DNA from 4 places in the Bowmanella yangjiangensis genome. Region 2 is predicted to be linked to each of the others. Evidence: predicted binding sites of a transcription regulator. Region 2 holds the regulator's gene; each other region holds the start of a gene.

Region 1 (5,152 bases), 210 kb from region 2:
TTTGATCAATGAACCAGTTACGGCTATCCGCTCAATGCTCTTAGCTGGCTCTTCTGAAGCGTAAGCTGTTGGCGAAGCTGACAAGATGGCACTTATGGCCAGATAAAGGGGCAGGGGAGAGGTTGTAAACTGTTTCATTTATACAAATCCTATTGTTAACAGATTTGTAAAATATTTTATTTTTGACAGAAATATTTCAATGAATAAATGATTCCATGAGGCGAAAAGATTGTTATAGGTAAAGTTGTTGACTTTTTGCTCAATCTATAGGTTTGCCTTGTATACGAATGGCCATGCCATATCTGGCTAAGTATTTGAAGTTTTTTGGAATGTGGCGTCCCCACCAGGAATCGAACCTAGATCTAGCCCTTAGGAGGGGCTCGTTTTATCCATTAAACTATGGGGACTAAAGCGTAGGAAACCGCAACGCTCAGGCTGGGCATTATTACCTATGGTAGCGGTGAAGAAAACCCTTAGCGCTTGGATACAAAATCGTTTGGCTGAATATTGGCCAGTGGTGCGCCATTAGCCGACTCCAGTAAGGCGTAATCTTGCTGTACTTGTGTGACTATCACTTCCACCGGATGCAGAAAATATTGATAGTGTGAGTGGCCAAGGGGATCCATAAATTGATTGAGCTTAAATACACGTAGCTTATCTCCGCGGTTCACGCCTTGATGCTGACCCATATTAATGGTGAGTTGTTCATTGCTGACTTTCAGCACTCTGCCGTTGGCTGGCAGGCAAGATACTTCCTCATCTACACGTTGGGCGACTGACGTAAGCAGGTCACTGACTGCCATACCATAGCTGGACTGCCAAAATTGCTGACTCTCAGGTTGAATGCTGTCGTGAAGACTAAATTGCCAGGGGGCGCTGGTATGGAATTGCTCTTGCATTAATACTTCCCCTGTCATCCCTTCCACCAGGGTTACCTGTAGAGCAAATTGCCGCTCAATGGTCGCGTCACGCCAAAACGTGAGTGCGCCTGGCGTGCTTTGCTGATGGCTAAGATCGGTGATTTCTGCCAGAAGTGCCAATTGTCCGCCACTGCGCTTGGTCAGTCCCATGGCCTGAGCCGCTGGATGGAGATCTGGTGTCAGATAAAAATTCTGTATGGCATCGACTTGTACATGTCGGCTCGATAATGAAAAGGCACGACTCAGCTGTTTAGGTAAGGCTTTGCCTAAGTCAAATACCTCACCTAAGGTGGCTTGGCGTTTGTCTTTAATGGGGAACCAACTGGTCACCAGACTTTTACGATAGTCGGCACCTGAACATTGCGCTTCTTCTGGGAAAATATCGGCGCGAATCGATACGGTGACGATATCGTCTTGATAAACCTCGTTGACAAGCTCAACCCTATCCACCTCTCCGCCTGCACGGATTTCGAAACGGTCATCTTGCAACAAACCATTGGCCAGCTTTTGTACTGAACTCACCCTGGCGCCAGCGAACATCAAGGCTTGCTTAATTGCTTCCTGAGTGGCCAATTGCCTGGCCTGCTGTTTATCGCCCTGCACAATCACAGCCTGACCAGTGGCTTCAAACCAAATCGCCTGACTAGCAGGGCTTAGCAATATTGATATCAGCACTAAAAACCGTTTCACAGGACTACCCTTATAAGCTAAATGCCAAGTGGTTAAGCACAAAACGTACCGTTTTATTACAGCAAAACTTTGACGCCTAGAATGCGGTACGTATTTTGCTTTATCTATTGCACATATATAGGGAGCAGCCCTTCACTGCTTTTTCGTTAGAGGTGACTATATGCGAGTTCTGGGATATTGCCTGTTGTTTGGGATGTTGACGGGTTGTTCTACATTTTATGATAAGCAGGTTGAATGGGAGTATATTGAGCCCGAAAGTTATCCCCTGTTAAAAGCAGTTGGCTACGCGCCCATTGCCGCGCAACAAGGTAGTTCAGACACCGTCAAAATGTTGCAGGCCATCAAAGCGTCTAAGCTCGATGCCTATCGTGAATTGGCGGAGCAGGTCTATGGTCAGCGTTTGTCCGGTCAGCAGAATTTGTCTAATCTGGTATTGGAAAACGCACAGTTGCGCTCTTCGGTGGATGGAGTAATTCGTGGCGCCAGAGTAATCAAAAGCTACGCGGTGGATGAAGATACCTATGCCACAGAGTTAGAACTTGATATGCGCAAGGTGCATGATATCTATCTTAGTGTGGCTAAACCAAAGCGTATTAAAGAGGTGAAATATTACTGAGGCGTGTTGGGGTTAAATGACGCGCTGGTTAAGTCGCCAAGTAATTTGCCTAGGCGCTAATACCGCTGCCCCGACTGCCTGAATGCTTTTTGCCTGCTTTGTCATAGGTCAGGCTTTCTTTAGCGCGAGATTCAACTATCAGATTACGCAAGTGTTCAAGGCGCAGTTGACCTTGTTCCACTGCGGTAGCGTTAATTTGCGTTCGGTATTGGCAGTCTTTGACCAGGTCAATAATCTGCTCTTTGAGGGTGGCTTGCTGTTCGGTTAGTTCGCTTGGTAGTAGGGTTGAAAGTTGCTCATCCTGCTGTTGAATTTGCTCCAACAAAACTTCTTTTTCTTTAACTAAGCTAATTAAGGCTTCAGCATCGCGACTGCTGATCTGTTGTAACTCTGTGTCTAATAAAAGCTGTAGGCGCGCCAGAGCGTCCTTTTGCTGATTTAATAGCTCAAGACTTCTCTGCGTAGACACTTAGGACTTAATCCCAAACAACTCGGATTCCAACTTGGCAATTTTTTGCGCCAATACTTCAGGATTCACTTTGTACTCACCAGACTGAATGGCACGCTTCAGGCGATCCACTTTTTCCTGATTAACTGGTGTGTCATTACCTTTCTTCTGCACTTGTGCCAACTGCTGAGCAGATTGTGTCAAAGACACGGAATCCTGCCTGGGAGCCGTTGTTTGTGCCTTGGCTTCATTCGCCTGGGCGGCCGCTTGGTTTTGTGCCTGCTGCTGTTGATTGAGCTTTTGGCTGTCTACCTGCGGCTTGTTCAAATTACCATTGATATTGTTAATCGACATGCTCACATCCACTACCTGATAAACCTCTGCTTACGTTATCGGCAGATGCTAGGGTTACTTTAGCAAATTATTTCAACCGGCTCACCTGTTGGGAACAGTTGCCAATTGTTTATCGACACAGTTGCTGAAAATTTGAGCCAAATAGCATGATACATGACTAAATTCCCACTGCAACTTCCCCCGCACTAAGTACGCGGGCGTTAATCTGTTTCTCGGAGGCGCGATTCTTAATGAGTATGGTATCGCCGACGTTACCGTCCTGTAGAGCTATACCCGAGGTTTTAATCTGCAACCCTGCGGCATTGGCTCTGATCACTATGCTATCTCCCTTACAGACATAGCATAGCTGCGAGGGTTCAAGTGGTTGTCCAGCGCGCAAGCGACGTTTGCTTCGGGCACCTGCGAGATCACTAATATTGGCAAACGTACTGCTGTGCAACTGGCCAAGTTCCATCTGAATGACTTCAAGCTGAGATTCGTCCAGCAATGTGCCGGGGGAAACCGGCACTTTGGTCACCACAACAGCTTGGGTTTGGCGAACTTTAACCATCACATATAAAAACCAGTTAGATGAGACACAACTTACGCGGACTGTGACATTAGACTGCGACAGGCTATTTTCGCTAGCCTGAGCAATAAAAGGTTCAGCGCACTGAGGGATTTGTAAGCGTTCATCTACAGTCGCAGCTTCCACATCCAATTGACTGGTATCAGGACTTAACTGGGTAAGACGTTCTAGCACATATTGTCTGGCCGTGTCGCTGACTTGCTGATGTGGTGATGCAATAGCCGGCACTTCGGCTAAAACGCCGACACTTTTTATGGTTAGTAGCAAAAAAATCAATATTCTCATAACTCTAGCTGAATTAATCATGTTTACTTCAGGCCACTTTGGCTATGCTTAAAGACAAATTCTAGTAACATAGGGTCTGGGCATTGAAACCGTATGTGTGTTCGCTACCCGTTAAGCTTATTGACGGAAGCAATATATACGCAGGTTTTTAAGCCGAAGGGTTGACGAGAACTAGGCCGGGGATGAAAACACCTCGGCATGTCAAAAATCAGTCGGCTAAAGGCCTAATTCAAGTCTTCTAAGGCAACCTATGCGCAATTGAATGAGTTATCGCAAGTATTGTGCCTGAATTGATTCATCACTGAGGTGTTTTATGGCGGGAATCTTAGATTCGGTAAACCAGCGTACACAACTGGTTGGGCAAAACAGGCTGGAGCTGCTGCTATTTAAGTTACGTGGGCGACAGCGTTTTGGTATTAATGTGTTCAAGGTGCGGGAAGTTTTACAGTGTCCGCCCCTGACTGCTATGCCAAAGCTTAACAAGTTTGTGCGTGGTGTTGCACACATCCGTGGGCAAACTATTTCAGTGATTGATTTAAGCTTAGCCACCGGCGGTAAACCTATCGAAGACATCAGCAAGTGCTTTATTATCATTGCTGAATACAACCGGTCGGTGCAGGGATTCCTGGTGAATTCCGTTGAGCGGATTATCAACATCAACTGGGATTCTATTTTGCCGCCACCCAAAGGGGCAGGGCGCGCCAGTTATTTGACGGCGGTCACCGAAGTTGATAACGAGCTGGTTGAAATTCTGGATGTTGAGAAAATACTCAACGAAATTTCGCCGCTGAAAACCGATGTTAGCGCGGAGGTGATTGCCGGATTGGATGTATCCGCGGTTCAGGATAAGCTTATTTTTGTTGCCGACGACTCCTCCGTCGCACGTAACCAAGTAGTAAAAGCATTGACAAGCTTGGGGCTGAAAATTGAAACAGCCAAAAATGGTATGGAGGCTTTGGTTCGTTTGCGAGAGCTGGCTGAAGATACTGGTAACGTGACTGATCGTGTAGGCGTATTGGTATCAGATATTGAGATGCCAGAAATGGATGGCTACACTCTGACTGCAGAAATCAAAAACTCCCCCGAGCTGAAAGACCTTCATGTGATTCTGCATACCTCACTGAGTGGGGTATTTAATCAGGCAATGGTAAAGAAGGTTGGAGCAGACGATTTTATCGCTAAGTTCCATCCAGACGAATTGGCCAACTCGGTCAAGAAATGGTTAGGTCTTGAATAATTAGAGATTAATTTGTGCCTGATAAAGAGATAGG
Region 2 (5,152 bases):
CTGGCCCTTTGCCGGAACCATGTAACTGATCCAGCAAAGCTTCAAATTCATCGTCAGTAATATCGTCGCCGTCTACCGGTTCTGAAATAGGTGAGGCAGGAGCAGATGAAGCAGCCTGTTTTTGTGCGTTAAACTTGCCTTCACCATGCAACTGGTCCAGAAGGGCTTCGAATTCGTCGTCGGTGATATCTTCATCACCCACATTCAAGTCTATTGCAGGTGCCGTTGTATTGGCTGCTGAAGGGCCACCGGGGCCATGAAGTTCATCAAGCAAGGCTTCAAATTCATCTTCGGTGATATCGTCAATGCTGCCACCAGTTGACGCTTCACTACTAATCTCGGGTTCAGGAATAGGTTCTGGTTCGGGCTCGACAGGAGTACTGGCCACCTCATCTTCCGATTCAGGCTTACTTAAACGATGCAGGGCTTCAAGTACCTCGGGGGCCGCCGGTTCCAGTGGCTCACGGGCTTTGACGTTAGCGAACATTTCATTGATGCTGTCTAACGCTTGCAGGATGACATCCATCAATTCTGCGGTTACCTGACGCTTGCCGGTACGCAGAACATCAAACACGTTCTCCGCACCGTGACAGGCATCGACAAGTTCTGTCAGTGACAGAAACCCGGCACCACCTTTGACGGTATGGAAACCACGAAAAATGGCATTGAGCAGGTCAGCATCTTCAGGATTATTTTCTAAATCAACCAGTTGCTCTTGCAGCAGTTCGAGAATTTCTCCCGCTTCAACCAGGAAGTCCTGCAGGATATCCTCATCAACGTCAAAGGCCATGCATCAATTCCCCTTAAAACCCTAAGCTTGAAAGTAGATCATCAACGTCATCCTGACCAGTTACCACATCGTCCCGGCTAGCCGCATCAATGATTGGCCCTTCGGCCATTTCCTTGCTGGCCTCTTTTTTAGCTTGCTTGGCATCTTCGTCGATCTCAGGCTCGCCAAACACCGTTAGCATATGCACTAAGCTATCTTCTACTTCTTTAACTAGATCAATAACTTTGCGAATAACTTGGCCGGTGAGGTCTTGATACCCTTGTGCCATCAGCACTTCGGTCAGTAGCTCATTGAGTTTGGCAGAATCGCCGCTGGCCTGGTCAAGGAACTTGTCCATATCATGGCAGAGGGCTTTAAACTCGCCCAACTGTAGCTGCCGGGTCATGAGCTTCTTCCACTCAGGCAAGATACCGTTTATTTGGGCATTCAAGCGTTCTGCAATTGGCATACTGGTCTCAACCGCATCCATAGTGCGGTTGGCAGCATCTTCAGTGGTTTCAATGACGTAATTGAGGCGACTCTGCGCGTCAGGAATATCTTCCTGCGCCAAATCCGCGATACGCGCATCTAATTGAAAGTTATTCAGGGAATCGTGCAGCTGGCGGGTCAGCTTACCCACCTCGGCAAAAAGTTCCATGGAATCCGCCATAGTGATGGACTCCAATAACTGTGCCGCTCCCTGATTATCTCCCTGCTCAAGCAATGCCACCAACTGGCGGGCATCCTCAAGCGAAACAGGAGCTTGCTCGGTAATCGTCATTAAGGCGTTCCTTATGCGTTAGGATCCGCCAGGGACTACCCAAGGCGCTCAAATATCTTTTCGAGTTTCTCTTTTAGCGTGGCTGCGGTGAAGGGCTTCACAACATAGCCATTAACACCGGCTTGGGCCGCCGCTACGATCTGCTCTTTCTTCGCTTCCGCCGTGACCATCAGCACGGGAGTATGTTTGAGGTTGTCATCGGCTCGGATAGCGCGAAGCAGGTCGATACCCTGCATTCCCGGCATGTTCCAGTCCGTAATGACAAAATCAAAATCCCCCTGTTGCAGCATGGGCAATGCGGTACTGCCGTCATCAGCTTCCTGAACATTGGTAAAGCCCAGGTCTTTCAGTAAGTTCTTGATGATACGTCTCATCGTCGAGAAATCGTCGACAACAAGAATTTTCATGTTTTTATCCAAAACTGCCTCCAGTGAGGATTCAACCAACTGTTATTCTTATTAAATTTTATTCCATTTGCCAGCTTTGCATGCGAGTTCTAAGTCTCAACATGGCTTGGCTATGGATTTGACTGACCCGAGACTCACTGACTTCAAGGACTTCGCCGATCTCTCTGAGGTTCAGTTCTTCGTCATAATAGAGTGAGAGCACAATGGCTTCCCGTTCAGGCAAGGTAGTAATAGCATGGGCCAACGCTTTTTGAAACGATCCTTGTAACAAATCATCAAAGGGTGCATCCGTCCCTCGTGTTTGCTCAGTACTGATTACATCCTCAGTCACCCCAAGGTCTTCTATACCTACCAAACGACCTGCATTCACTTCATTGAGCATCTGGTGATATTCATCCAGGCTAACCTGAAGCTTAGCGGCCACATCGGCATCACGGGCATCTCCGCCAGTTTCACGCTCTACAGATTGAATAGCCTCAGCGATAGCGCGACTATTTTTATGCACAGAGCGGGGCGTCCAATCACCTTTTCGAATTTCATCCAGCATGGCACCCCGTATGCGAATGCCTGCAAAGGTTTCAAAACTGGCACCTTTAGAACCGTCAAAGTTTTTGGCCGCTTCCAGCAAACCAATCATGCCAGCCTGAATCAAATCGTCAACCAATACACTGGCAGGCAGGCGAGCCATCAGGTGATGCGCGATACGTTTAACCAGCGAGGCGTGTTGCTCAACCAGCTTGGTTTTACTATCGAATTGCTGATAGGCGGCTGCTTTATTATTCACTCTTTATCTCTGTGGACCGCGGAATTCTGATTTACCAACTGTTCCAGGAAAAATTCTAAGTGCCCCCCCGGCTGGGTAGGAATTGGCCAACGTAGCGCCTGCTTGGCCAGATTAGAAATAGCCACAGCAGCTGGAGAGCTTGGGTAAGCCTCCACTATCGACTTCTGACGACGCACCGCTTTACGAATATTTTCATCAAACGGAATGGTGGCCACTAATTCCAAAGCAACGTCCAGGAAACGGTTAGTTACTTTGGACAGTTTAGCAAAGAGTTCCTGACCTTCACGGACGTTACGCACCATGTTGGCAACAATTTTAAAACGAAACACACCATGGTCACGGTTCAGTATCTTAATTAGCGCGTAAGCATCGGTGAGCGAGGTAGGCTCATCACATACCACCACCATGATATCCTGGGCTGCCCGTGAAAAGCTCAGCACCATATCCGAGATACCGGCAGCGGTATCTACAATCAACACATCAATTTTGCTGCGCAGTTCGCTAAAAGCGCGGATTAAACCGGCATGCTCCGTGGGCGTTAGTTCTGTCATGGACTGCGAGCCCGATGTCGCCGGAGCGATTTTCACGCCATACGGGCCTTCAACCAAGACTTCTTCGAGCAGGCATTCACCTGACAACACATGGGAAAGATTCTTTTCGACCCGCAGGCCCAACATAACGTCGACGTTGGCCAACCCCAAGTCGGCATCCAAAACCAGAACCCGTTTTCCTTGCTTAGCCATCGAAATAGCAGTGTTCAGCGTGATGTTGGTTTTTCCCACCCCGCCTTTGCCACCGGTGACGGCGATAACTTTAATGAGATTGGGCTGGTTCATTCGTCTTAAGCTACTCGCTTGATCCTCAATCATAATGATACTGCTGAGTTTACAACCTGCTGAGTTCTTGTGGGAGTTAAAGCATACTGCTTAAACAGCCTTGCTGCACAAGAAATTATGTACTTGGCATCAGCCACTTTAATGTCCTCGGGTACTTTCTGTCCATCCGTCAAATAACCGACGGGTAAACGATGCTCCAAGGCCAGGCTGATGGCTTCGCCGAGACTGTAACACTCATCCAGTTTAGTGAAAATACAACCTTGCAAAGAAATCTGCTGATAAGTTGCCAACTGGTGCTCCATTACTCGATGTTGAGCATTAGCAGCCAGCACCAGATAATGTTTGATATTAGCATAGGATGATTGAGTCAAAGTATCTAACTGTTTGATTAGTCTGGTGTCTCTTTGACTAAATCCGGCGGTATCAATCAATACCAGGCCCTTATTACGGAACTGGTGAAGTAAATCGGATAATTCCTCCGCACTGGCGGCTTTCTTGACGGTACAGCCGATAATCTTGCCGTAAGTAGACAATTGCTCATAGGCCGCAATGCGATAGCTGTCGATGGTAATCAGGGCAACCTGATTAGCACCGTGGCGTTGTGCATATTGCGCGGCTAGTTTGGCAATAGTGGTGGTTTTACCTGTACCTGTTGGCCCCATCAAAGCCACTACGCCGCCTTTGCCCAGAATATCATTCTGCGTGGTATGCAAACGGTTGGCTAACAGCTTGAGTAAGAAAACCCAAGCATCTCGCTCTTCGCATTGGGCGGGCGCATAGGAAACTACCTGCTCGGCCAGGGACGGGGTAATGCCCATGCGAACCAGCTTGTCGATAAGATAACCATGCAAAGGCCTGGCCTGCTGTCTTTCCTGCTTTATCAGTCCCGCTACCTGGAATTCCAGCACATTGCGCAGAGATTTCAGCTCCTGACGGATATCATTCAGTTCTGCGTCATCATGCCGTGTAACCGGCGCACTTTTTGGACTGGCAGAAACGCTCTGTTCAACCACAGGTTGAGCCGCTGGAGTCTGCTGGCTTTGTTTTTCTAACAGTGCTTTGAGGCTATCTGGTCCTGAGTCACCGATGATCTCGCTAAGGCTGGGAGTTTTGGGCAGACTGCTGGCTGCAACTTTAGGTTTAGCGATGACATCTGCGCCGGATTTAGGAGCTGGTGTTTTTCTTACCGGTTCACGATCATAGGCCGCCACTATTTCGATACCATCTGCCACTTTCTTGTTTGACATAATGACTGCATCGCCACCCAGTTCATCTTTGACCTGAGCTAAAGCGTCGCGCATATCTTTGCCATAGAAACGTCTGATCTTCACATTTACCCCCTACGTCAGCTTACTGGCCTACGGCACTGACAATCTTAATCTGTTTGTCGTCAGGAACTTCCTGATAAGACAATACGTGCAATCCTGCGATGGCGTGTTTTAGGAACCTGGACAGTACCGGTCTCAACATACCTGAGGTCAGAAGTACTGCGGGCTCTCCCGCCAGTTCTTGCTGCTGTGCGGCATCCGCTAGAGATTGTTGCAGTCGCTCAGCCAGACCAGGTTCGATACCGGC
Region 3 (5,152 bases), on a different contig from region 2:
ATTGGCTAATGGGGAGCGTGATTTCGGGGAATGACATACCGAAGTACACTAATTGGACATTTATGCATTTAACTGTACTTTTGCTCTTGGTTTGCTGCACTACTGCCCTTATCTTGTGTTCTAGTCTTTTATTAGCTTGTATCCCATCAGGGTGACAAGCAGAACATCAACCAAGAAATGGAGAAGATGATGAGTGTATTAGTTGGTCGTCCTGCCCCGGATTTTACCGCTGCTGCCGTACTGGGCAATGGCGAAATTGTTGACAGCTATAACCTGAAAGATGCCATCAAAGGCAAGAAAGCCGTTGTGTTTTTCTATCCTCTGGACTTCACCTTTGTATGTCCTTCAGAGCTTATCGCTTTTGATAAGCGCTATGATGAGTTCAAACAGCGTGGTGTAGAAGTGATTGGTGTGTCTATCGACTCTCAGTTCAGTCACAATGCATGGCGTAACACCCCAGTTAACCAGGGCGGTATTGGTCCTGTGAAGTACACTCTGGTGGCTGACGTGAAGCACGAAATTTGTCAGGCTTATGATGTAGAGCATCCTGAAGCTGGTGTGGCGTTCCGTGGTTCTTTCCTGATTGACGAGGAAGGTAATGTACGTCACCAGGTCGTCAATGACCTGCCACTGGGCCGTAACGTTGACGAAATGCTGCGTATGGTTGATGCGCTGAACTTCCACCAGGAGCACGGCGAAGTATGTCCAGCCGGCTGGCAACAAGGTAAAGAAGGTATGCAAGCAAGCCCTGAAGGCGTTGCTAAATACCTGGCTGAGAACAGCGACAAGCTGTAATTGCCCGAAGATAAAAAAGCCGCGTTATCGCGGCTTTTTTTTGCTCTTCATCCCGACTTAGGGTTGCATGGCAATGATGTCTGTCTTCAGCAACGACAGAATATTTTCTGCCGTATTGCCCAGCAACTTGCCTTTTAACCCTTTACGCCCGACTGTACCAATGGTGACTAATCCGGCATTAATATCTGCCGCGACACTAGGGATCACTTTGTCTGGGTCGCCGGCCTTAATGTGCACATTTTCTGGATTAAGTGGAAAATCACCGGCCATTTTTTGAATCAAGGGCATATATTGCGCCTTGGCGTCACTGGCCATCTGCTTGCCACTCAGTCCCATTAAATCTTTCAATACCGGCGACATAGGCAGGCAATATACACAGTGCAATTCGCCACCAAAGTGTCTGACCCAGTCAATACCCGTGCTGAGCAGTTGTTGGTTTAGGGCCTGCTTGCTTTGCAACTTGCTGCCTAAATCCAGCGCCACCATGACATTATGCTGTTTCTTCCATTTCTTTTCTGAAACAAGCAGTACAGGTACCTGACTGGTTCTAAGCAGATGCCAATCCGTGGGGGTATAGAACATGCCTTCGCTGCGTCGCCCTGTCTTAACAATCAGGTCGTGCTTGTGCTTGCGGCTGAATTCTTCTGTCCAACTGGCAATGTTCTTTTCCCAAATCACCTGACAGGTGACTTGCTCGGGGTTGAGGTCCTGGTCCTTAATCTGGCGTTCCAGCCATTGCTGACGCTGCTCTACTAAGCTTTGCTGAATGGCCTTCTGCTGACTGGCACTGAGGTTGTCGGGTAAGTGTTTCAGTTGCTCATAGACAAAGCTAAGTACAGTTACCTTCGCATTCTGGGCATCGGCAATCAGCTTGGCTTTGGCCAAGGCCTTGGGCTTACTGCCTGGCAGATCTGCAATCACCAAAATCTGTTTCATCAGCACATTCCTTTTTGTTTTCAACCAGGTAAATCTGGCTCGGGTAGCTGAGTTATATCAGAAACAGAATCAACGGCCTAGCTTTGTTCGATGGCTAGCGGCCAGCCGCCCAATTCCCGCCATTTGTTGACGATAATACAAAATAAATCGGCGGTTTGTTCTGCATCATATAAGGCCGAATGGGCCTGTGCCTGATCAAAAGCCAAACCAGCGGCTTTACAGGCTTTAATCAGTACGGTTTGTCCAAAAGCAAGGGCTGACAGACTGGTAGTGTCAAAAGAGACAAATGGATGAAAGGGCGTGCGTTTGATCGCCGAGCGGTTAATGGCGGCATTGACAAAGCCCTGATCAAAGGCGGCGTTGTGAGCAACAATGACCGAGCGTTGGCAGTCTGCATCTTTTTGCGCTTTGCGGATTTGCTTACAGAGCTCTTTCATCACCTCTGTTTCGGGCAAGGCTCCGCGCAGGGCACAGTGAGGATCGATACCATTGAATTCCAAAGCGGCGGGTTCAAGGTTAGCGCCTTCAAAAGGGGCAACATGGAAGTGAATGGTTTTATCACGTACCAGTTGGCCATTGTCGTCCAGTTTCAAGGTGACTGCAGCAATCTCCAGCAAGGCGTCAGTGAGAGGATTGAATCCGGCGGTCTCGACATCTATAACGACAGGGAAGTAGCCCCTGAATCTTTGCTTGAGTTGTTGCGTTTCTGCTGTCATCTTTTACTCTGTTTACTCTTTGGCTACGGCATCCGCCTCATCTGGGCCGCGATTATGACAAGTCTGGCCGAGGCTATCCAGTGAATGCGCAATATGCAGGTCAAGAACCTGGCATAACGGCCGATATCTGGATAAGGAATTGGACAGAGACGCTATGAATAAACTCTTTTGTGTTCTACTAGGTTTTCTGAGCGTGCCGGCGTCAGCGGGGTTGCGTCACTATGCCGCACCTATCGAAACGTCGTCCTGGCAGCTCAGTAGCCAAAGCCGCTTGCAGTGCACCTTGAAGCACAATGTGCCCGGTTATGGCGATGCCATGTTTACCAGTATGGCCAGTAAGCAGTTGAATATGGAGTTTGAACTGGACATGCTGCAGCTCCCCAAAAACTATGGTGTGGCAGCGGTATATTCGGTTCCGCCCAGTTGGATGCCAGGTATGATGCAACGCCAGATCGCTGAAATGCCTATCCGTAAACAGTACAACGGTGATTTGCCTGAACAGGCCGCCTGGACCATTTTATCGGAACTGGAAAAGGGCTTTTGGCCGACTATTTATTACCGGGACTGGTACAACGAGCAGGATCGCGTCGCAGTTGGATTGAATGCCAGCAACTTCCTCGACCAATATCGGCAGTTCTCACAATGTGTGGCAAATCTGCTGCCATTTAATTTTGAAGATATTGCCTACACTGTGCTGTCTTATCAAAAAAGCTCGGCTGAGTTTACCCGTGGTTCGCGCAAAAAGCTCAGCATGATCAGTGATTATCTGAAGGAAGACACCAATATTGAGTTGGTGCTGCTGGATGCCTACACAGACAGCTACGGTGGCAGTTCGAGTAATATGCAGTTGTCTATTCGTCGGGCCGAGCGGGTCAAAAAATTCTTCGAAGAGCAGGGCGTGGATGCCGAGCGAATCAAAGTGACAGGCCATGGCGAGCGGCGTCATGTGGCGGAAAACAGTAACGAGTTATCGCGGGCTAAGAACCGGCGGGTGATTATCCGTATGGAAAAAGGGCTGTGATTGTCTATTAAGAATAAGGGCGCCAAGAGCGCCCTTATTTTTGTTTGCTTTGCAGATAATCAACCACTTTATCTGGAAAGTCGGTAAAGATGCCATCTACTTTCAGCCAGTCAAACACCAGAGTCAATGCTTGCTGCCAGTTCATATTAGGCGGTAGCTGGTCGGCCCTTAAGGTGTAAGGGTGAATCTTCAGAGCAAGGGCTTTGGCATCCAGCAGCAACGAGGTCGGTTGTTTGGAGCTAAAGTCAACCAACTGAGGTAACCAAGGTCCTATACCATCGGCCACTTTTGCAATGTCTTTGAGGCCCGGAGGGGAACGCAGGTAGGCGTAGTCGTTATCGGACTCCTGCCAGCTATTTTCCGCCAGCAATTGTACCAGGCTGGTTTTAAGCCCCAATTCATTGCGCAGTCTGCGGGTTTCGTTAAAGTCGAAGCACTGCACAATAACATTAGCCTCAGCGTGATTGAGGTTGTGCTTTGCCAACATCGCCATAAAAATCTTACTGATGTCCTGCCCGGCAGCTCTGTGAAACGCGGGAGATTTTAGCTCAGGATACAAGCCAATATTCGTGCCGCGGCTGCGATTGAGTTCTCGGATCAGGGTAATCTGTTGCTCGAAGGTGGCGATGCGGAAAAGTTCAGCATTACTGCCATCCTCCTGGTAACGGTTGGCAAATACCTGTAGACCTTTTTCATCGCGCCTTTCCTGCACCCGCAGGGTTTTTAATTCCGCCAGGGTGAAATCAATCGCATAGAAGCGACCATCTGTGCGTTTTCGCTGCGGGAAAATATCCGCCACATTAGTTACGGTATCCAGATGGATATCGTGCAGCACCACTAATATCCCGTCCTTGGATAGCACCAAATCCTGCTCAATATAATCCGGCCGCATACCATGGGCCAAAATGACCGCAGGCAGGGTATGCTCGGGCAAATAACCGGATGCACCGCGATGGGCTATTACCACTGGCCTGGCGATGGCCGCCAGGCTCAATGTTGACAGCAGGACTAAGGTAATCAACGTCCTTATCATGTGTTTTTTATTCCTGAATCAGTTCGACCGCATAGCCGTCAGGATCGCGCACAAAGGCGATAACCGTAGAGCCACCTTTGACCGGCCCAGGTTTGCGGTAGACATCTGCACCGCGACGCTCAAGCTCCTCGCATACGGCGTAAATGTCGTCGGCGCCGATAGCGATATGGCCATAAGCAGTGCCCATATCGTAGCTGTCTTTGTCCCAGTTATAGGTGAGTTCGAGGACAGTGTGCGTATCTTCCTCACCGTAGCCAAGGAACGCCAAGGTGTATTGATACTCAGGGTTTTCACTGGTGCGCAATAACTTCATGCCAAGTAACTCGGTATAAAATTCAATGGAACGCTCCAGATTGCCAACGCGCAACATGGTATGCAGTAATCTCATTTGTCTGGTCCTTTTGGGTTTACGGGAAGTGTAAAGGGCGTATATGTCAGTTTTATCTCTGTACGAGCAGAGATCTTCAATTAAACAGCCGCCACAACGGGGCTCTCTTGCAATGCAAACATGGCAATTGCAAAAAGTAAGCTTGCAAGGTGAGCCATTTTAAACGCTTTTGGCTCGGCATTTAGCATTTTTTACCGGATGGCAATGACGTTTTCATGCCGGCATACTTTATGCGGTAAGAATCTTCTCAAGAACCTAGCCCT
Region 4 (5,152 bases), 930 kb from region 2:
ATTCTGGCCGGTGCCAGATTAGTTGGGTTAGATTCACAGATCCTGGGTATTCGGATTGATAAAGCCGATACGCCGGAACTGCTATTTGCCGACAAGGTACTTAATCTTGCCAATGAAACCGCCGAGGCACTGGCATTGGAACCCTTTAATGCTAAAGATGTACTGCTCAATGAAGATTATCTGGGTGGCGGTTATGCGGTCATTGGTGATGCAGAGCGCCAGGCTATTGATTTATTGGCCAAAACAGAAGGTGTATTAGTAGACCCCGTGTATACAGGACGCGCCATGGCAGGCCTACTGGATCTTATCCAAAAAGGCTATTTCAGCGCCGATGACAAGGTCTTGTTCTGGCATACCGGCGGTGCCCCTGCCCTGTTTGCTTATGCCAATGAACTCTAAATAGCAAAAGAGCACTGCCAAGCAGTGCTCTTTTCTCTACCCCGTCGACAATCTCAGAAATGTCGACTCACTCTCAATAGCATTGAAACTTTATTGCTTAGTCCGGCGGCGTGACATGCCTAAGCTAGCCAAGCCTAATAGCATTAGTATCCAGACCGATGGCTCAGGTATCTGAGAAGGAATATCGGCCAGTCCTACCAGAGACCATTTGGCAAACGTCACCCTGGCGGAGGAGCCATTGCTTGGGTTTGAGTGATCCCACCAGGTATTCATTGAAGAATGTGCAATCACGTCCTCTATGCTGGATGCGTTTCGTGCGGAAGCACTTTTAGTTGATGTATCCTCAAAACCATAAGCGGTAACAACAAAGCATCTATCAGATGCAGTACAGCCATTAGTTAATGATGGGTTAGTGTCATAGATACCGAGAAAAACCTGATCCAGCAACGCCTGTGATGCCAGATCAGCGCTAGCTAAATCCTGAAAAGTAAAATCGCTAATCTCGTTACAACCCGAATAAACACTCTGGCAGGACCCATCGATAAAACTGACATCATAGATATAACTGCCGACTGTTACACCAGTGGCACCGAGCAGCGCATCATTTGCACCAACAATAAGCGCTGCATGTGATGAAAGCGGGCTGAGGAAGGCCACAGCCGCAACAAGATTGAGTAATTTTTTACTTAGCATAACTATCCTTACAACTTTTTAAGCCAACGTCTTAGCAACAGTTACACCAAATATAATTATTTGATATCAATAGGTTAACCAAGAGCAAAGCAAGAAAACAACAGACATTAACAAGGGTTTCGCAAACCATCAGACCGACGAGATTGTAAGGTTAAGTCACCCGCATCGTCTTCTAGCCGAAAGTATGAAATTTACTGCAACGCAATACCTGGTGTTTTAAAACTTGTACAAAGCAGCTATCGACTAAAGTGATTTCGAAATGCGATGGGGGTGGTGGCAAAGCGCCGCTTAAACAAACGTCCGAAGCTACTGGTATTCACAAAGCCGCATTCCGTGCACACACGCTCCAGACTATAACCATCACTCATAAGCAGGCTTTTGGCCCTGTCCAGCCGCAGTTGTTCCAAATAACCACTGGGCGTTACGCCAAAACGTGCGTTAAATTGGCGTCGAAAATGCCGCTCGCTCATGCAGGCCTGTTCAGCCATCTGCGAGACAGTGACTGGCTGATGCAGATTGTCCAATAACCATTGCTGCAGACGTACAAAGCGAGCCTCTGGGCTTGCCTGAACGCTAAGTGGTCTTGAATACTGAGATTGAGTGCCTGTGCGACGCAGATACATGACCAGTTCCTGGGCTACGACTTGCGCCAGATGTAAGCCAAGATCCTGCTCCAATATGGATAAACACAGGTCGATGCCCGCGGTCATGCCTCCAGATGAATAGTATTTTCCGTCGCTGCAATAAAGCGCATCAGCATCCACATTAATGGCAGGAAACATCCTCTGCAATTGCTGCGTAAAGCGCCAATGGGTCGCCACTCGCCGACCATCAACCAGGCCTGTAGCAGCAAGCAGGAATGCCCCAGTGCAGATACTGAGCATCTTTTGCACGCCTTCATCCTGCGTGCGAATCCAGGCAAGTAAGCTGGCATTATCAACCAGCGTTTGACTGCCGCAACCGCCGGGTAATACCAGATAATCCAGCTCGAGGCTATCCGCCAGCCCAATATCCACAGCTAACTTAAGCCCATTCTCAGCAGTGATAAGACCTGGCTTGAGCCCAATCAAATGCAAATGGTAAGCCGGTGACCGGCCTAGCTTTATTAGCTCTGCATTAGCCTGCCCAAAAGTGTCCAAGGCACCCGCAACGTCAACTGCCTGAACCTCATCGTAAAGAAAAATGCCGATCTGTTTCATTAACGCTCCCCAAAAACTGACCAGCACACTATACAGGGGACAGACATGTCCGACAGGACCATAAGAATACAATTTCGGCCAAATGCTATTTTTTGATAGGTCAGGCTGCGTTTAGCTGTTCAAGAATATCAAATAACGCCGTTTCATCAGACAACATAGGCTCAGTGCTATGGCCTTTAAGACGCTGCTGACAATGCCAATCACAGTTATTGGTTACTGCATCGTCAATCCGCTTCACATCATTGTAGAGCGCCAAAGGAGAAGGGTGCATACATTGCCACAAGCGTGCCGAGGCCAGGAGCTGATGTTGAATATAAGCGCCTTGTACCTCCATCTGATGCCAATGCGCGCTCTCTGCCTGTAAAGGAATGGCGGGGGTATGGGTAATCTCTGGTAAGGAAGAGTAGGTATCTGGCTGCTCTTGCCGCGCAGGCAAAGGGCGTTCGAGTAAGTTTTGCTGCAACATACTGAGCAGCAGACTAAATGTCTGTGCCTGACCCGGCTTGGCCGCCCGGTTTAATACACCACTAAATTCGAGATCGTTAACTACCGATTGCATGACGTTCCCTACCCTTCTAGCAGATATATCGTATGCACTGCCTATAACTTTAGCGTGGCATTGAGCTTGCTTTCGATTGGCGATTAAAAGAAGATGGCCGAAGCTGTAAACACTGGATGTATAGAACCCGGGCTACGATGGCAACCCTCTCCTATCTGAACAAGCGCGTACTTGTCGTTGATGATCAACGACCTTTCCTTATTTTATTGCGCGGTATTATGAATAACCTGGGTGCCACATCAGTGGTAGTAGTGCAAAACGGCGAATCTGCCGTCGCGGCCTGCCGTCAGGAAAAGTTCGATATTATTATTTCCGACTTGCATCTTGGCAGCGACAAAAAGAACGGCTATCAGTTACTTGAAGAGTTACGGGTACGCAAGTTAGTTAAAGCCACCACGATTTACATGATGGTCAGTGCAGATAGTGACCGCCCTATGGTTCTTGGTAGCATCGAGAAACAACCCGACGGCTATATCATCAAGCCATTTTCTCAGTCACAACTGCATAATCGTCTGGCCAAGGCGTATCAAAAACGCCACACCTTGCAGCACATCTATCAGAAAATCATGGATGGCGATAACGCCTCGGCGATTGAAGAATGTCGTAATCTGATTCGTTCTGGCAACCGCTACAGCAAGTACTGTCTGTCGATTCTGCTGGATTTATTGTGGCGCGAAGGTCGTAATGAAGAAGCCTTGCAATTGCTCAACTCCATCAGCGATGCCAAGCCACTCCCGTGGATCAATATTGCTCTGGCAAGAACGCATCTGTATCTGGGTAACATTCCAGATGCCATGTTATTAGCCAGCCGGGTTGCGGCACAAAAGCTCTACGCGGTAGAAGGCCTGGATATTATGGCCCAGTGCAGAGTTAAGCGTAATGAACTGGACGAGGCATTAAAGACCATTCAAACATCCCTGAACTTGGCACCATTTTCACTCACAAGACAATTTCTGGGTTGCGAAATTGCCCGCCTCGCCGGTGATTTTGAAATGGCCAAGAACTGCTGCCAAGCCATTTTGGAACAAAGCAAAAAATCGGTACATCGCAGCGTTACCCATCTATGCAACTATGTTCGCAGCATTTTGGATGCTGCCTCCAAGGCAGAAGACAAGAAAATACGCAATCGCTATCACCAGGAAGCCATGCTGGTACTGCAGCGTAATCGCAATGATGAGTTGCTTAGCCGTACTAAGGAAAGTTTTGACTACAATATTTTTGAGGAGCTGATTGGCGCCAGGATAAATCTTATCGATGGGAAATTACTTGAAGCGAAACGCGCATTAAATGCCACCCAGTATGAACTGCGCCAGCGCTTTGAAGAATATCCCATGGCACTGGCTCCTGACTCACTCACCCTAATGTCTGATTTAGGTGAGTTTGAGGAAGCCAGCCAATTACTGATGGAAATGCGTAGCAGCAATTTGCCGGTTGATCCTAACCTGCAATACCTGATCAACAATATTGAACACCGTCAGAACGAAATCAGAGAGAATTATAATAAGTACAACCGAGCCGGCATATCGCAATACGCCGAGGGACAATACGAAGCCGCTTATCAGTCTTTCCTCAGCGCACAGGAGTTAGCACCAATGAATACCGGCGTGGCGCTAAATCTGTTGCAGTGTCTTATTAAGCTGATGGAAAAAATGCATAAGCCCGATCAACCGCTCATTATGAAATGTCGTCAAACCTACCGTATGGTCGATGGAATGCGATTACCCGAAAGCCATCAAACCAAGTTTGACAGTATTAAAGACAAAGTAAAAAGTTACCTGGAGCACAGATGAAATATCAAGCCATTATTCCCGTCCTTCTGGCCAGTCTATCAATGGGATGCACCAGTAATGATGCACCCTGCGAGCGCATTCTTGAGGTTAAACAACAGGAACAACAATGTGCCGAGTGGCGCAAAATCATGATGGATAAAGAACATCCTCAGCAGGCATTAACCGCTAAAAAGCGTTACGAGGAGGCCTGTCTGGAAATTCGCTACTACCGTGATCAGTACGACACTATCTGTAAAGGTGATGAGCGGGCGATTGGTGAGCCTCGCAAACGCGAAGAAGAGCAGAATTGAGTTAGCAAGCAGGTTGGTTTACGCCAACCTGCCACTTTGATAGTCACGAATTGCCTGTTGGATCTCTTCCTGAGTGTTCATAACAAAAGGCCCATATTGCACCACGGGCTCGTTTATAGGGCGGCCTGTCACGAGAATAAAACGGGCTCCGGCACTGATGCGAATATTGACCTCTTCCCCGTCACTGAGTACGGCCAACTGCCCTTTTAACGCCGCTGTGTC

Evidence for each region. The regulator FliA, encoded in region 2, starts transcription of late flagellar genes. The targets are predictions, from matches to a motif close to CTAAAGNTNNNNNNNNNNNNGCCGATA.
Region 1: a site for FliA is predicted at 3,065-3,091, ahead of flgM (flagellar biosynthesis anti-sigma factor FlgM). Genes of this name have one in related genera too.
Region 3: a site for FliA is predicted at 2,547-2,573, ahead of KJY73_RS18690 (flagellar protein MotY). Genes of this name have one in related genera too.
Region 4: a site for FliA is predicted at 2,877-2,903, ahead of KJY73_RS07830 (VC2046/SO_2500 family protein). Genes of this name have one in related genera too.

What each region holds. Positions count from the first base shown of each region.
Region 1 is NZ_JAHDJU010000001.1:1,036,979-1,042,130, forward strand. It holds gene KJY73_RS04615 (TonB-dependent receptor domain-containing protein) at 1-138, opposite strand, end outside; tRNA gene KJY73_RS04620 (tRNA-Arg) at 333-407, opposite strand; gene KJY73_RS04625 (flagella assembly protein FlgT) at 474-1,610, opposite strand; gene KJY73_RS04630 (LPP20 family lipoprotein) at 1,771-2,226, shown strand; gene flgN (flagellar export chaperone FlgN) at 2,276-2,695, opposite strand; gene flgM (flagellar biosynthesis anti-sigma factor FlgM) at 2,696-3,028, opposite strand; gene flgA (flagellar basal body P-ring formation chaperone FlgA) at 3,186-3,881, opposite strand; gene KJY73_RS04650 (chemotaxis protein CheV) at 4,195-5,118, shown strand; gene KJY73_RS04655 (CheR family methyltransferase) at 5,133-5,152, shown strand, end outside.
Region 2 is NZ_JAHDJU010000001.1:825,507-830,658, reverse strand. It holds gene KJY73_RS03775 (chemotaxis protein CheA) at 1-790, opposite strand, end outside; gene KJY73_RS03770 (protein phosphatase CheZ) at 804-1,550, opposite strand; gene cheY (chemotaxis response regulator CheY) at 1,586-1,969, opposite strand; gene KJY73_RS03760 (RNA polymerase sigma factor FliA) at 2,016-2,741, opposite strand; gene KJY73_RS03755 (MinD/ParA family protein) at 2,738-3,610, opposite strand; gene flhF (flagellar biosynthesis protein FlhF) at 3,607-4,908, opposite strand; gene flhA (flagellar biosynthesis protein FlhA) at 4,928-5,152, opposite strand, start outside.
Region 3 is NZ_JAHDJU010000003.1:667,020-672,171, reverse strand. It holds gene KJY73_RS18705 (peroxiredoxin) at 190-795, shown strand; gene KJY73_RS18700 (universal stress protein) at 853-1,731, opposite strand; gene rnt (ribonuclease T) at 1,809-2,447, opposite strand; gene KJY73_RS18690 (flagellar protein MotY) at 2,602-3,468, shown strand; gene glpQ (glycerophosphodiester phosphodiesterase) at 3,503-4,501, opposite strand; gene gloA (lactoylglutathione lyase) at 4,509-4,889, opposite strand.
Region 4 is NZ_JAHDJU010000001.1:1,751,355-1,756,506, reverse strand. It holds gene KJY73_RS07845 (D-cysteine desulfhydrase family protein) at 1-399, shown strand, start outside; gene KJY73_RS07840 (PEP-CTERM sorting domain-containing protein) at 490-1,092, opposite strand; gene KJY73_RS07835 (GlxA family transcriptional regulator) at 1,329-2,291, opposite strand; gene KJY73_RS07830 (VC2046/SO_2500 family protein) at 2,392-2,850, opposite strand; gene KJY73_RS07825 (response regulator) at 2,988-4,640, shown strand; gene KJY73_RS07820 (hypothetical protein) at 4,637-4,930, shown strand; gene KJY73_RS07815 (pirin family protein) at 4,949-5,152, opposite strand, start outside.